Regions from separate parts of the Clostridium sp. JS66 genome, predicted to be linked through region 2. Evidence: riboswitches for the same ligand, from Rfam matches in the RefSeq annotation. Region 2 holds a riboswitch; each other region holds the start of a gene.
The links. Region 2 has a riboswitch for thiamine pyrophosphate ahead of Q6H37_RS22155 (thiamine phosphate synthase). Riboswitches for the same ligand answer to the same signal wherever they lie in the genome.
Positions count from the first base shown of each region.

Region 1: linked by a shared signal. The riboswitch ahead of thiT (energy-coupled thiamine transporter ThiT) and the one ahead of Q6H37_RS22155 (thiamine phosphate synthase) in region 2 are both predicted to bind thiamine pyrophosphate.
Region 3: linked by a shared signal. The riboswitch ahead of tenA (thiaminase II) and the one ahead of Q6H37_RS22155 (thiamine phosphate synthase) in region 2 are both predicted to bind thiamine pyrophosphate.
Region 4: linked by a shared signal. The riboswitch ahead of thiD (bifunctional hydroxymethylpyrimidine kinase/phosphomethylpyrimidine kinase) and the one ahead of Q6H37_RS22155 (thiamine phosphate synthase) in region 2 are both predicted to bind thiamine pyrophosphate.

Region 1 covers NZ_CP131467.1:115,007-118,755, forward strand. Annotated here, with positions in the region: gene Q6H37_RS00580 (hypothetical protein) at 1-635, shown strand, start outside; gene Q6H37_RS00585 (Mrp/NBP35 family ATP-binding protein) at 698-1,546, shown strand; gene thiT (energy-coupled thiamine transporter ThiT) at 1,578-2,210, opposite strand; TPP riboswitch at 2,290-2,394, opposite strand; gene Q6H37_RS00595 (hypothetical protein) at 2,438-2,614, opposite strand; gene nrdD (anaerobic ribonucleoside-triphosphate reductase) at 2,859-3,749, shown strand, end outside.
Region 2 covers NZ_CP131467.1:4,813,489-4,817,237, forward strand. Annotated here, with positions in the region: gene pabB (aminodeoxychorismate synthase component I) at 1-584, shown strand, start outside; gene Q6H37_RS22145 (aminotransferase class IV) at 602-1,357, shown strand; tRNA gene Q6H37_RS22150 (tRNA-Ser) at 1,443-1,533, opposite strand; gene Q6H37_RS22155 (thiamine phosphate synthase) at 1,597-2,184, opposite strand; TPP riboswitch at 2,257-2,365, opposite strand; gene Q6H37_RS22160 (asparaginase) at 2,496-3,500, opposite strand; gene Q6H37_RS22165 (TetR/AcrR family transcriptional regulator) at 3,716-3,749, opposite strand, start outside.
Region 3 covers NZ_CP131467.1:4,593,997-4,597,745, reverse strand. Annotated here, with positions in the region: gene Q6H37_RS21295 (ABC transporter substrate-binding protein) at 1-16, opposite strand, end outside; gene Q6H37_RS21290 (ABC transporter permease) at 13-756, opposite strand; gene Q6H37_RS21285 (ABC transporter ATP-binding protein) at 753-1,505, opposite strand; gene tenA (thiaminase II) at 1,512-2,171, opposite strand; TPP riboswitch at 2,289-2,399, opposite strand; gene Q6H37_RS21275 (methyl-accepting chemotaxis protein) at 2,705-3,749, shown strand, end outside.
Region 4 covers NZ_CP131467.1:700,512-704,260, forward strand. Annotated here, with positions in the region: gene Q6H37_RS03120 (methyl-accepting chemotaxis protein) at 1-925, shown strand, start outside; gene rodA (rod shape-determining protein RodA) at 1,123-2,235, shown strand; TPP riboswitch at 2,295-2,396, shown strand; gene thiD (bifunctional hydroxymethylpyrimidine kinase/phosphomethylpyrimidine kinase) at 2,503-3,306, shown strand; gene thiM (hydroxyethylthiazole kinase) at 3,437-3,749, shown strand, end outside.

The DNA of each region.
Region 1 (3,749 bases), 1.6 Mb from region 2:
ATAAGAATGTTATCAATGAAATATATGATGTGTTGTCTACTGCAAAAGAGGCAAGCCAAAAATCCTCATTGGAACCTGATTATACATTTGAAATGGATGAGGGAAATAATAAGGTACATAAATTTAATTATATTACAGGTTTAGATAAAAAGGATTCAGGTAATTTTTATGGTGATGGAAAAACATATATTGTATCTAAAAGAATAGATAGTAATATAATAAACAATTATTGGAAGATAAGACAACCACCAAAGAATTTTAAAGAGGTTTATTATAAATCTATAATTAATGTTTTAGATCAATATTTAAAAGGTGATAATAAAGATAAAAGTGTTGGTATAAATTTAAAAAGTGATATAAATTCTGCTAAATTTATATTATCTACAGATTTGCAAGATTTTAATAGTGATTTAAGTGGTAAGTTTAAAAATGTATCAGTAGCAGATAAAGATAAGGAAAATTACGATATATGGTTAACAATAAGTACTGAAGGATATAAATCTACAATGTATAAAGGTATTGTGAATTTGTGGGATAAAAAAACAAAAACTGAAAAAAAATACTACATAAGTGATGAATATAAGAATGCAAGTTGGAATTTCAATATTACAGATACTAAACCTGATAAATTTTAATTTGTTTAAGCATGTTTATAAAATTTATAAATAAATTTTTATATCACAGGGAGGAAGCAGCAATGAGTAATTGTGATAGTTGTTCAAGCAAAGGAAACTGCAATAGTGCAGGAGTAGGGTGTAATAATAAATTAGAGCCTAAATATGGTAAGATAAAGCATATAATAGGTGTTATAAGTGGAAAAGGTGGAGTTGGTAAGTCAACTGTTACAGGTATATTGGCAGCCAAGTTAAGTAAGGAAGGACATAAAGTTGGAGTGCTAGATGGTGATATAACAGGTCCTTCAATGCCTAGATTTTTTGGTATAAATAATGAGAGAGCAGACATGCTTCAGGTAGGAGACAGTGAGGAAATAAAGTTTAGACCTGTAGAAACTTCAACTGGAATTAAGGTTATATCCTTAAATCTTTTAACAGAGGAAGAAGAACAACCAGTTATATGGAGAGGACCAGTGATTACAGGAGTATTAAAACAAATGTATACAGATACTGAATGGGATGAATTAGACTATCTTCTTATAGATATGCCACCAGGAACAGGAGATATTGCATTAACTATAATGCAGGAGTTACCACTAGAAGGATTGGTGGTAGTTTCTACACCTCAAGATATGGTATCAATGATAGTTAAAAAAGTAATTATTATGGCTCAAAAAATGGGCATAAGTGTAATTGGTGTAGTAGAAAATATGTCCTATATTAAATGTGAAAAGTGTGGAGAAAAAATAAATGTATTTAGTAAAAAATCTGCTCAAGAGCATGCTGAACATTTAGGAGTACCACTTCTTGCAGAAATGCCTATAAATTTAGATTTAGTTGAAAGTATGGAGAATGGGACAGTAGAAGAATTTTTAGCAAAATCAGATGAATATCAAGAATTAATAAATAACTTAAAAAATAGGATAATGTAAAAAAATAAGAAAGCTTAAAGCTTTCTTATTTTTAATTTTGAGGGATTTTTTTAGTTGCCATTACAGATAGCTGTTTTATTGGTAATGCTGCAATGATTACTAAACATATAGCACCTTCTATACTTAAGAAAATACCATTTGACATAAGTGAGTACACTGCAGGTGACATACCTTTTGGAGCAAAACTTCCGAAGAACACCACGCCCGATATAAAGTGACATATGAAACGCCCAAACACCGCGACAAAGGTAGCTAGTAGTTTATTATTCTTAAAGTATCCAGCTAGTCCTAAAGCCATAAATGGCAAAGGATAATCGAATAAAACTTGAACTGGCTGAAGAATATATGGATCTAGAATAAGCGTTATTATGCCATACAGAAAGCCTGTAATAAATCCTACTTCAGGACCATAAAGCAAAGCCATTAAAATAATAGGAATCATACTACCTAATGTTACACTTCCACCTTGAGGAAGGTGATAAATTCTAAAAATCTTAAGTATTGTTGCTAAAGCTAAAGCAATTCCTATTTGAGTAATAAGATGAGTATTAAATTTTACATTTTTTACTTTTGCAATGAAAAGTATAAATAATATTAGAGCTAAAAGAGCAAATAAGGATGTTGGGTGTGAAACAATTTCTAAAAAATTTTTACTAAGTGACATGAAATACCTCCTTTGTGCTAAGAGGTACCTGAATACTGAAAATAAGAAGAATGTATAAAATTGATTATACATTAGAAAGTTACATGTATTATCGCTTTCCTACGCTGGTATTATCCAGATCAGGTACAAGGGTTAATAAAATATTTTATCTCTCAGCCTCAAAGAGGCACCCCTAGCACTACCTTAATAAAATTATTATAATACATATTTCCAAATATTTCAATGAATTAAAATAAATCTATGAGTTTATCATTTTTCATTTTAATAGAATTAGGATTAACATTTACAGAATCGCCTATTTTGGAATTAGGTGGTAAATGTGAAATTCCAATGTCTAGTGTTGTTCCATCTTCGAAATTTACAAATGCATCTGTAAAATTTATATCAATAATTTTTCCAATCATAGAAGTCACCTCTGTGATATTTTTTGCATTTACTAGTTAATTATTCAATAAAATAAAAAAATATCTGATAAAATTTAAATATCAAATCATAATGTTTAGTAAAAAACAAAAGAATTTAGAGGTAAGTAAAACTAAATTGTTTTAATATAGCCTTAACCCTAATTAAAAAATTGCCTAAAAAATTTTCCCATAGTATAATATCAACGTGCTTAACACAATATATTGTAGTTTGGAGGAATGTTGTATGCTACATGTTGTGAAGAGAGATGGCAGAGAAGTAGAGTTTGACTCTATAAAAATAACTAATGCCATAAAGGGCTCTTCAGAAGAAATAGGTTATGATTTAAAGGAAAGTGAATTTATAGAACTAACGCAAAAAGTTATAAAACAATTAGAAGAACTTGATGCTAATGAAATAAATGTGGAACAAATACAAAACTTTGTTGAAAAAACACTTTTAGAAAATGACTACAGAGAAATTGGAACAGCTTATTGTAATTATAGAAAAGAAAGAAATAAAATTAGAGAAATAAAATCTGATTTAATGAAAGCTATTGAAAAAATAGGAGTAGAAACCGATAGGGATAATGCAAATGTAGGTAATAATTTTAGCTCAAAGCTGCTTAGGATAGCCAGTGAATCAAATAAGTGGCACAACTTATCTATTATGCCTAAATATTTAGCTAAGGCACATGAAAATGGAGACATATACTATCACGATTTAGATAGTTATAATTTAACTACCAACTGTTTACATATACCTACAAGAGAAATACTAACAAGAGGTTTTAATACAGGTTATGGGAATATAAGACCTCCTAGAAGAATAGAGTCAGCAGCAGAACTTTCATGTATACTTTTGCAGTCAACTCAAAATGATATGTTTGGAGGACAGTCTCATCCAGATTTTGATAATGATATGGGAGTGTTTATAGAACCTACAAGAAAAGAAATAAGGAATGAACTTACAGGTTTGGGCATAGATGAAGAAAAAGTAAATAACCTCGTGGAAAAAAAGCTTAGAAGAGCTGTAGAGCAGTCAATGCAGGGGATTGTTTATAATTTAAACACCATGCATTCAAGAGCTGGTTCACAAGTGCCTTTCAGTTCTATAAATATTGGTATACCTAATTGT
Region 2 (3,749 bases):
AAAGGTTTTTAAAAATAAGGAATACCGTTGTTGAAACAAGACCTATTAAAGGTACAAGACCTAGAGGAAAAAATAAAGAAGAAGATTTAAAAAATAGGCAAGAACTTATAAATAGTGAAAAAGATAAGTCTGAATTATTAATGATTGTAGATTTGGAGAGAAATGATTTGAGTAAGGTTTGTAAGCCTTATTCTGTAAAAGTAACAGAACTCTTTAAATTAGAAGAATACAGTACGGTATTTCATTTAGTATCAACTATTACTGGAGAATTAAAAACAGAATACACAGCAGTTGATTGTATAAAGGCATGTTTTCCTGGTGGTTCTATAACAGGGGCCCCTAAAGTAAGATCTATGGAAATAATTGAGGAATTAGAAAATACTAGAAGAAATATTTATACAGGTTCTATAGGATATTTAGGTTTTGATGGTAATGCAGACTTAAATATAGTTATCAGAACTATACTTATAAAAGATGAAAAGGCTTATTTAGGTGTTGGTGGAGGAATTACCTGGGAATCCGAAAATGAGTCTGAATATAATGAAACATTGGATAAAGCTAAGGCTTTGATGAATGTACTATGAAAAGGAGATTTGAGTTCATGATACTTTTAAATGGCAAAATATCAAAAAATCAGAATTTACTTTTAGATAGTGGTTTTTATTTTGGAAGAGGACTTTTTGAAACAATGCTTGTAAATAATATACCAATTTTTCTTGAGGATCATTTATTTAGGATAAATAATGGGCTTTCCATTATAGGAATAGATAAAAAAATTACTGAAGCTGAAGTTATAGATGCTGTAAAAAAACTTCACTGCAGCAATTGTGTGTTAAAGCTAGTAGTTACAGAAAAAAATGTATTATTTACTACTAAAAAAAATAATTATACTGTTGAACAATATAATAAAGGATTTAAAGCTAAAATAAGTTCTGTTAAAAAAAATGAATTTTCTAAGCTTACATATCTAAAATCTTTAAATTATTTAGAAAATATACTAGAGCACGAAAAATGTATTAATGAAGGATATAATGAAGTATTATTTTTCAACACCAACAATAAGCTAACTGAAGGAAGTATCTCTAATGTATTTTTTATCAAGAACAAAAAAATATATACTCCACATAAAAAATGTGGATTACTTGAAGGTACAGTAAGAAAGTTTATAATAAATAACTTTGATGTTACTGAAGGTAAATTCAACAAGGAGGATTTAATGTCCGCAGATAGTGTTTTTTTAACTAATAGCCTTATGGGAATAATGAAGGTTTCTAATATTTGCAATAGAAATTTTAACGACTATAGTATTATTGAGGAAATAAGAAAAGTTTATAAAGAACATTTAAATAAATATTAAAGCAAGGCAGCCTATAACTTATTTTATTAAGTAATTTAAAATAAAAACACCTAACTATATTTAAAATATAATTAGGTGTTTTCTATGGCGGAAAGATAGGGATTCGAACCCTAGGTACGGTCACCCGTACGCCGGTTTTCAAGACCGGTGCCTTAAACCAACTCGACCATCTTTCCAAAGAACATTTATAATTATAACAACCATATGATTAAATGTCAACACTTTTTTAAATTTAATTTTTATCCTATTTTCATAGCCGAAGACATAATAGCCACTCCATAAGCTTTAGTACTTAAAACTTTTTTTATGTTATCTTCATTTATTCCTCCTATGGCTATAACTGGTATAGTAACACTTTCACATATTTTTTCTAAAAACTCTATTCCTCTTCCTTTTAACCCCAACTTACAGTCTGTTTCAAATATATGACCTGCCAATAAATAACTTGCACCAAGCTTTTCTGCTTCCACTGCTTCTTCTACTTTATGAACAGATACCCCCACAACAATTTTTTTACAAATACTTTCATTGCTTTTCATATTTTTAAAGTTTTCAAAGCTTGTATGAAATCCATAAGCATTTATATCTAGAGCTGCTTTAATATTTCCATTAATAATTAAAGGAATATTATATTCACCTGTTATAGTTTTAATTTTTTCACCTAAATGTTTTAACGCTTCATACTCTAAATCTTTTTCCCTTAATATAACACCATCTGCACCCTTAAATGCACATTTTTCTATTACTTCACACAGATTGCTGCTCTGCTCTATTAAATGCCTATTTGTAACTACATATATTTTTTTATTTTCCTTTAAATTAAACAAAGCTTATCCACCACCTTTTATTAAAATCATATCAAAACGTAAAAAGCACAAATTCATAGAGAATTTGTGCTTAAAATCTATAATTCTTCTCCCTATGTCGTTATTACCCAAATCAGGTTATGAAGATAATGAATATCATTCCACTCTCAGTCCACTATTATGAACTCCCCTTAACTTATATTAATTTGTCAACACATTTTAGCATCAATTTACCATAAGCTTAAAATAAAGTCAATTTCATTTAAATCTAGCCTTATTATGTGCTAATCATCAATTTTCCAGTGATGTTAAAATTATTTTTATATATACTGTTATTTTAAATTAAAAACAGGCTTTATTTCTCCAACACTTTTTCCTACATTATTTAAATTTTTCATTATTTTAAACTTATTTAAAGCCTTTTTCTCTTCTTCATCTAAAACATTTAAATCTTCAAGGCATTGAATAACTACTGGATATAATGCTCTACTACTATTTCCATCTTCTATTTTTACTGCTATACCAATGTTCATATTTTTTATTCCAATACAATAAACTGCTTCTGCTCCAAATTTACCTATTAGCTTACCATGAGTATTTTTTATAAGTTCTGTACAGAATCCATTAGTACCTGCTATCATTTCAGGTGCATTATTCATAGCCTTAAATACTCTGTTGGCAGCATTTCTATATTCTATAGACAAATTATTTGGATTGGCCAGCTTTGCAAATCCAAATGCCATATTATATAGAGGAATACCATATACTGGAACCGTACATCCATCTGTTCCTATAAATATTTTTTTCTCATCTATACCACACATTTCTGCTACTACTTTTTTTATTTCTTTTTGTATAACATGTTGTTCCAAATTATAATCCTTTACATCATAACCCTTGCAAATACATGCAGCAAGCATACCTGCATGTTTTCCTGAACAATCAGTATTTGTAGGATTTAGTTTTACGTGATCCCATATAAGCTGATTCTTATACTCTTCATTTAAAGATAACGTAGTTCCACATAAAAGATCATTTACAGACAATCCTATTTTTTTCATTATGCCTTCAACTGTTTTTCTATGAAAATCTTCACCATAATGGGAAGCACACATTATAGAAATTTCCTCATCTGTAAACTTAAATTTATCTGCTGCACCACTTAGGATTACATTTAAAGTTTGAATTGGTTTTGCTGCTGACCTCATATAAGTAACCTTGTATGGATCTCCAATAGAATATAAAAGTTTTCCGTCATTATTAACTACAGCTATATCACCTCTATGCAAGCTTTCTACTATAGATCCTCTTTTTACATTCACAAGTATTTCAGACACACCTATCCCCCCTAATTTTATTGGATTATTTAACATTCTTCATAATATAGCTTATTCCTCTAAATTTCAGAATGTTTCACATATTACCAATAATATTCCTTATATGCTTCTAATAATGTTTAAGGATAGGCATTTTATATATTAAAATAGTAATGAAAATAATTATCCAATTACTATATATATTGATTTTATCAATTCGTATTTGAATTCTTAAATCATTTCTGTTTTATACCATTCAATAATAAATCA
Region 3 (3,749 bases), 220 kb from region 2:
ACTTAAATTTTTTCACACTTCATTCCTCCATTTTATTAGTTTATTTTCTAAAATATCTATTATAAAAACAAATATTACTGCGATAAGAGATAAAATTACTATAGGTGCAAAGACTCCTGCACCATCTAGTTGAGTCATCATTCTTTTACTAAAGTATCCAAGACCTGATTGAGCTCCAAGCCATTCACTAATGGCAGCACCTATTACGCTAAGTGGTACAGATATTTTTAGTGCTGAAAAAAAATATGGTAATGCTGAAGGCAATTTTAACTTAATAAATATATCTTTTTTGGTAGCTCCATAAGTAATTAATAATTCTTCCATTTCTCTCTTAGTGGACCTAAGTCCATCATATACATTAATTGTAATAGGAAAAAAAGTCATAAGTATGGTTGCCAATACCTTGCTCCATATGCTGTAGCCAAACCAAAGTACAAATATAGGAGCCAAAGCTGTAATTGGTACAGTTTGAGTTACCACCACAAGAGGGTATATTGCATTTTGGATTTTTTCATTTAAACTCATGAGTATGGCCAAGAATACTCCGAAAATCAAGGATATAACAAGTCCTAAAAAAGTAACCCATAGTGTAGCAGGAAGATGTACTGTAAATAAAGGATCCCTTAGTTCCCAAGTTCTTTGTAAAATTTTGCTTGGGGATGGCAATATATACGCTGCATCTATTTTTCGTGCTATAGTTTCCCAAATTAAAAAAAATGAAATTCCTACAATTATTGATGATGTGTATTTTTTCATAGTTCAATCCTCTGTTTCAATTCATTTATAAGTTTTTCTTTTATGTCCAATATTTCTGGTCTGCTTAACATGTGCCTATCTCTTGGATAACTGAGAGGAACTACTACTTCCTTTAGCTGAGTTATAGGTTTTTGGGAAACCACTAATATTTTACTTGATAGAAATAAAGCTTCCTCAACATCATGAGTTATAAATAATATGGTTTTCTTAAACGAAGACCATTGAGTTAGCAGCCATTCTTGCATTGATATTTTAGTTATAGCATCTAAAGCACTGAAAGGCTCATCCAAAAGCATAATTTCAGAACCGGTAAGCAAAGTTCTTATAAATGAAACTCTTTGTTTCATTCCACCTGATAAGTCCTTTGGATATTTATATTTATAACTTCCAAGACCAAAGGTTTCTAAAAATTTTTCTGCTTCCTTCTTAGCTCGTTTGGGGTTATTTTCACGTATTTCAAGTGGAAGTGAAGCATTTTCTAAAATGTTTCTCCAGGGAATTAATAAATCCTTTTGAGGCATATAGCCTATATAACCTTTTAAATTATTAATATCATTGTCATTTATGAAAATGTTTCCAGAATATCCATGCTCTAAACCACAAACAAGCCTGAATATAGTACTTTTTCCGCATCCGCTTGGGCCTATTATACTTATAAAATCTCCTCTATGTACTTTGAAGCTCAAGTTCGCTATAAGAGGAGCTGCATCATTTTCATATTTGAAATTAATATTGCAGAATTTTAACATAAAAAATTACATCTCCTTGTTATAGGCCATGTCCCAAAACATGAGTTCATATTTACTACAGTTTATAAATATTTCTGTTAACCTATCTAATTCTTTCTTTGACAAGTAGTTTCCAAGGTTATCTACTAAATCTAAAAGCCATTGTACTTCTTCCTTATAATTTTCTGAGATATAACCCTTTATCCATTTGCCATAAAATTCATGGTCTAAAGAACCATTAATTTTACTTAAATTTGTAGCAATTTTTAAGTAACTCCATGCGCAGGATAACAATGAAACAGCAACATCTCCCAAAGAGCCTGCTTGAGAAACAGCAAGCATGTAATGTGTATATGAAGTATTGGCAAGTGATGCTTTAGTGTTTTTAACTTCTTCTGATGTAATTCCTAATTCCTCCATATAAGAGCGGTGAATATTCATTTCACCATTTAATATACTATTTACTGTGCTGGAAAAACCCTGCATTACTTCTTCTGTTTCAGCTTTAACTACACCTAAAGCATAAACTTTAGCGTAATCTAATAGGTAAATATAATCTTGTATCATATAAAATTTAAATTTATCTTTATCTAGAGTTCCTTCACCTATTCCCCTAACAAATGGATGTATGTAATAAGAATCCCAAATGTCTTTAACGCTTTTGTATAGGGTATCTGAAAATTTCATTTTAAATCCTCCTCATTATTAAGTTTTGTTGAACTTGTATTTTATTTGAAATGCAATGTAATTTATTGCTTAAAATTAAAAAGGTACAAACCAACAAGAGGTTTGTACCTATAATCCTTAATTATATAAAGCCTCTTCCTACGCTGGTATTATCCAGATCAGGTTATAGGGTCTAAAAATTAATATTTTTACTCTCAGCTGGTAACACCAGCCCCCCTGGGATTTCTATTATTTAATTTTGTATTTACAAGTTTATGTTACTACAATATACTAATGTCGTCAATAGAGTTAAAGTATGTTAACTAAATATTTATTAACATTTATGTCAATAATATCAATTAACTGAATAATTTCCAAAATAGTTATTGATTAATTATAGCTAGTATAATTAAAAAATATTGCAATAGATACTGCAAATTTTTAAGTTAATTGCAAGTTTTAGAAAATTTACAAAGGATTTTATATCTTTATGACGAATATAGACAATAGAAACTCATGTTTAATATGTAAAATAGTAAATGGGGGGCATAATTATGAACAGAATAATAAAGTTTAAGTTTAAAGGAAAGATAATTTCCGTTATTACTTTAATGTTACTATTCTTAGCTTCGGCAATTTTATCTATTGTATATTATAAAATTAATGGCATTGTTGAAGAAAATGTAACCAATCAGCTTAAAATTAGTAACAATAGCGGTTATAGAATTTTAAATGAAAAATATCAAGGGGATTGGAAAATAGAAGGGGAGAACCTTCTTAAAGGTAAAAAGATATTAAATGAAGATACTGAACTGGTAGATAATATAAAAACTGATACTAATTCTATATGTACTATATTTTTAAATGATACAAGGGTTTCAACTAATGTTATGATGGATGGAAAAAGAGCTGTAGGAACTAAAATGTCTGACAAAGTTGCTGATGTAGTTTTAAAACAAGGAAAAGCATATGAGGGTGAGGCAGTTGTAGTAGGAAGTGTATATCAAACAAGATATACACCAATTAAAGATTCCAGTGGCAAAGTTGTAGGTGCTTTCTTTGTTGGAGTGGAAAAGGAAAATATAGTTTCCAAGGTAAGAAATATTATGATAATAATTGTATTAGTATCTTTAGGTGCTATAGCTTTAGGTATTGTTCTTGCCACTATTATGGTAAAACGCATATCTAAAAACATTAATAAAATACAAGAATTTCTACAAAATATTTCAAATGGTGACTTGAAAAGTACTTGTGAGATAAATTCAAATGATGAAACTAAAGAAATTGCACAGCATTTAAACAACACTACAGAAACTTTCAAGAAAATGATAGAAAATGTAATGGAGGAATCAGAAAATATTAAACATGTAGTTGATGATGTTTCTGTAAAGGTTGATGGATTGAATTCAAATATAGAAGCTGTGTCAGAAGATACAGAGGAGTTATCTGCAGGTATGGAGCAAACGGCAGCATCATCACAAGAAATGAATACTACTGCGCAAGAGATTGAAAAATCAGTAGAATCTATAGCAAAGAATTCTCAAAATGCTGTAAATGAAGTTTTGGAGATTAGTAAAAGGGCAGTTTATACAAAAGAAA
Region 4 (3,749 bases), 2.2 Mb from region 2:
TGAAATAAGTGAACAAACAAATCTTTTGGCTCTAAATGCATCTATTGAAGCAGCAAGAGCAGGTGAGCATGGAAAAGGATTTGCTGTAGTAGCAGATGAAGTTAAAGAATTAGCAGAACAATCCTCAAGCTCTGCAGAGGAAATAACAAAAATTATTGATAACATAACTTTAAAAATAGCTCAAATAACTAAAGAAGCTAATGAGCAAGCAGAAAGTACAAAGAAGGATATAAGATTTGCAGATGAATCTAAGAATTCATTTTCAAAAATCAAAGGGTCAACTAGTTCAACTTATGATGCTATTAATGAAATACATAAGTTAGCTAGCCAAACATCATTAATGTCCGATAAGGTTAATGAACTAATAAATGATATCATTTCAGCTAACGAAGAATCAGTAGCATTTACACAGGAAGTTTCTGCGTCAGCACAGGAACAATCAGCATCAATGGAGAGCCTTTCTGAGTTAATAAGAAATATGAATGATGCAGCAGATAGTGTAGATTTAAGGCTTAAAGATTTTATAAATAACATAGAAATAGGAGAAAATGAAAAAAAATCTATTAAGTCTGGATTCTTAAAACTGAAAAGTATAACTGAAGAAATAAATTCTAAATCTTTGCCAATAGATGGGGCTTCACAGTTATTAAAGGAAAAAGAAAATTTATATAAAGAATTTGAATATATAGGTGTGATGGATGAGAAAGGTATTATGAAATCTGCTAGTAAGCCTATATCATATGAAAATAATAACTATTCATTTAGGCCTTATTTTAAAGAGGCAATGAAAGGGAATGAATATTATACTGAACCATATATATCTAATGTATCCTTTAATTATTGCATTGCCATAGCAGTACCATTTAAAAATAAGTTTGGAGAAATTGATGGAGTTATTATGGCAGATTTGATTATAGAAAAATAGGATTATACCATATGTGTCATTTTTATTAATTAATTGTTCAGAAAAAGTTAATCCTTTATTTTCAATATATTCTTATTTTTTACCACAATATATGTAATTTATTGAAAATTATTCATTGATGTAAGGATGTAATTATTACATAATGATGAGTAGATGTGTCAATTAGTTTTTGGATTTGTTGTGGAGGAAAGTAAAGAATGAGAAAGATTTTATTAAGCAGAAAGTTTTTAAAGGATTTGGATTATATAATGTTATTCGCAGCTATACTTATTGTATGTTTTGGTATAGCTAATATTTTTAGTGCAACACACAATAAGTGTGGATTCAGCTATTTTGAATTGCAATCTATTTGGTTAATTGTTGGAGTTATAGTTGTATATATACTGCTAAATTTTGATTATAAAACAATAGGTTCATATTGCGGATTTATATACTGGAGTGGAGTAGCGCTATTGTTATTTAATGATATAACAAGTAGAGCTGTTAAAGGTGCTGCTTCTTGGATAAGAATAGGAAATAGAGCCATAGAACCTGGTGAATTTGTAAAAATAGGTCTAATATTAATGCTTGCTAAAAAATTAGATGATATGGAAGGTAACATTAATAATATAAAAAACTTTTTAACCCTTTGTGCATATGCTGCTATACCAATGATTTTAATTATAGTACAACCTAATTTAGGTATGGCTTTAATATGTTTTTTTATAACATTAGCTATATTTTTTATAAGTAACTTAAATTTAAAAGTTATAATATATGGATTTTTGTCCATGATTCCAATAAGTGTATTTATATGGTTTAGTGGTTTAATGAAAAGTTATCAGAAAGACAGAATAATTTCATTTTTAAATCCAGAATTGTATCAACAGGATACAGCATTTCAATTAATGCAATCAATTATAGGTATAGGATCTGGAAGGTTGTTTGGCAGTGGATATTTAAAAGGTGTACAAGTGTCAGGAGGTTATATACCTGAGGTTCATACTGATTTTATATTTGCGGTGGTAGGAGAAGAATGGGGATTGATTGGAGCTGTTATTCTGCTGATTTTTTTTGGTATATTGTTGTATAGAATGATTAATGCAGCTAAGGAATCTAAAGATATTTTTGGAAGACTTATATGTGTGGGAACAGCAGCATCCTTTATATTTTCTATATTTCAAAATATAGGTATGACAATAGGTATTATGCCAATAGCAGGAATTACTCTACCTTTTATGAGTTATGGAGGAAGTTCTATTTTAACTAATTTTATATCATTAGGATTAGTTTTAAATGTGTATATGAGAAGAAGAAAAATTAATTTTTAAGGTTGCAAATATTTATAAATATATGTACAATATAATTGTAATTAAGTAAAAATTTAATAAATTCGTTGTGGGGGTGCTGTAAGGCTGAGAAGAGAGTTTTCTCTAACCCTTTGAACCTGATCTAGGTAAAACTGGCGTAGGGAAGCAGATATTTTATGATATAAAATAATATATTTTCAAGTGTATTGCTTTTCTGCGATACACTTTTTGTTTTACTTAAATTAGAGTATGTTTATCATCCACACAGCCATATAAGGAGTGATTAAAGTGAAAAAAGTCCTAACTATTGCAGGATCAGATAGCTGTGGAGGGGCAGGAATTCAAGCAGATTTAAAGACTATGAGTGCATTAGGTGTTTATGGTATGAGTGTTATCGCAGCTATAACAGCACAAAATACTGTAGGGGTACAAGATGTAATGGATGTTACGGATGAAATGATAGCGGCACAAATAACATCTATATTTACTGACATAGATGTAGATAGTGTAAAGATTGGAATGGTTTCTAATAGTAAAACCATAGGAGTGATAAAAAAATTACTGTTGAAATTTAAAGCAAAAAATATAGTATTAGATCCAGTTATGGTTTCTAAAAGTGGATATTTTCTTTTAAAGCCTGAAGCACAAGAAGCTATAAAGGAACTTGTATCAATATCAGATTTAGTAACTCCTAATATTCCAGAAGCAGAAGTATTAACAAATATGAAAATAGAAAATGCAGATGATATGAAAAATGCAGCAGCGAAAATAAAAGAATTTGGTGTTAAAAATGTTTTGATAAAAGGTGGTCACAGATGTAATGATGCCAATGATATACTGCTATGTGATGATGGATTTATAAATTTAGCAGGGCATAGAATCAACACTAAAAATACACATGGAACAGGATGTACATTATCCTCAGCAATAGCTTCTTATTTAGCTAAGGGATATAGTGTAAAACAATCAGTGACACTTTCTAAAGAATATATAACCAAGGCTATAGAAAACTCTTTTTCTATAGGACATGGAGTAGGACCAGTAGGACATTTTATTGAACTTTATAAAAAGGCAGATGTAGATTTTGAATAAAAGAATAAGTGATTTTAACTATGATAATTATAAACAACTTAATTTTCGCAGTTTAAAAATATTGCGACACAACTTTTTTTCAGAGGACAATTGAGTTATTAAAAATATTAAAAATGTGGGGGAATTAAAAATGAATGATTTAAACATGATGGATAAAGTGGCTGAAAGTTTAGCAAAGCTTAGAAAAAAGGTTCCATTGGTGCACTGTATAACAAATTATGTAACAATAAATGATTGTGCAAATATACTTTTATCTTTTGGTGCTTCCCCAGCTATGTGTGAAGCTTATGATGAAGTTTTTGATTTTGTAAAGTTATCCTCAGCACTATATATAAATGTTGGAACTTTAACAAAAGAACAAGAAGCAGCAGCAGTACTTGCAAGTATATCTGCAAAACAAAATAATATACCTGTAGTACTAGATCCTGTGGCTTGTGGAGCTA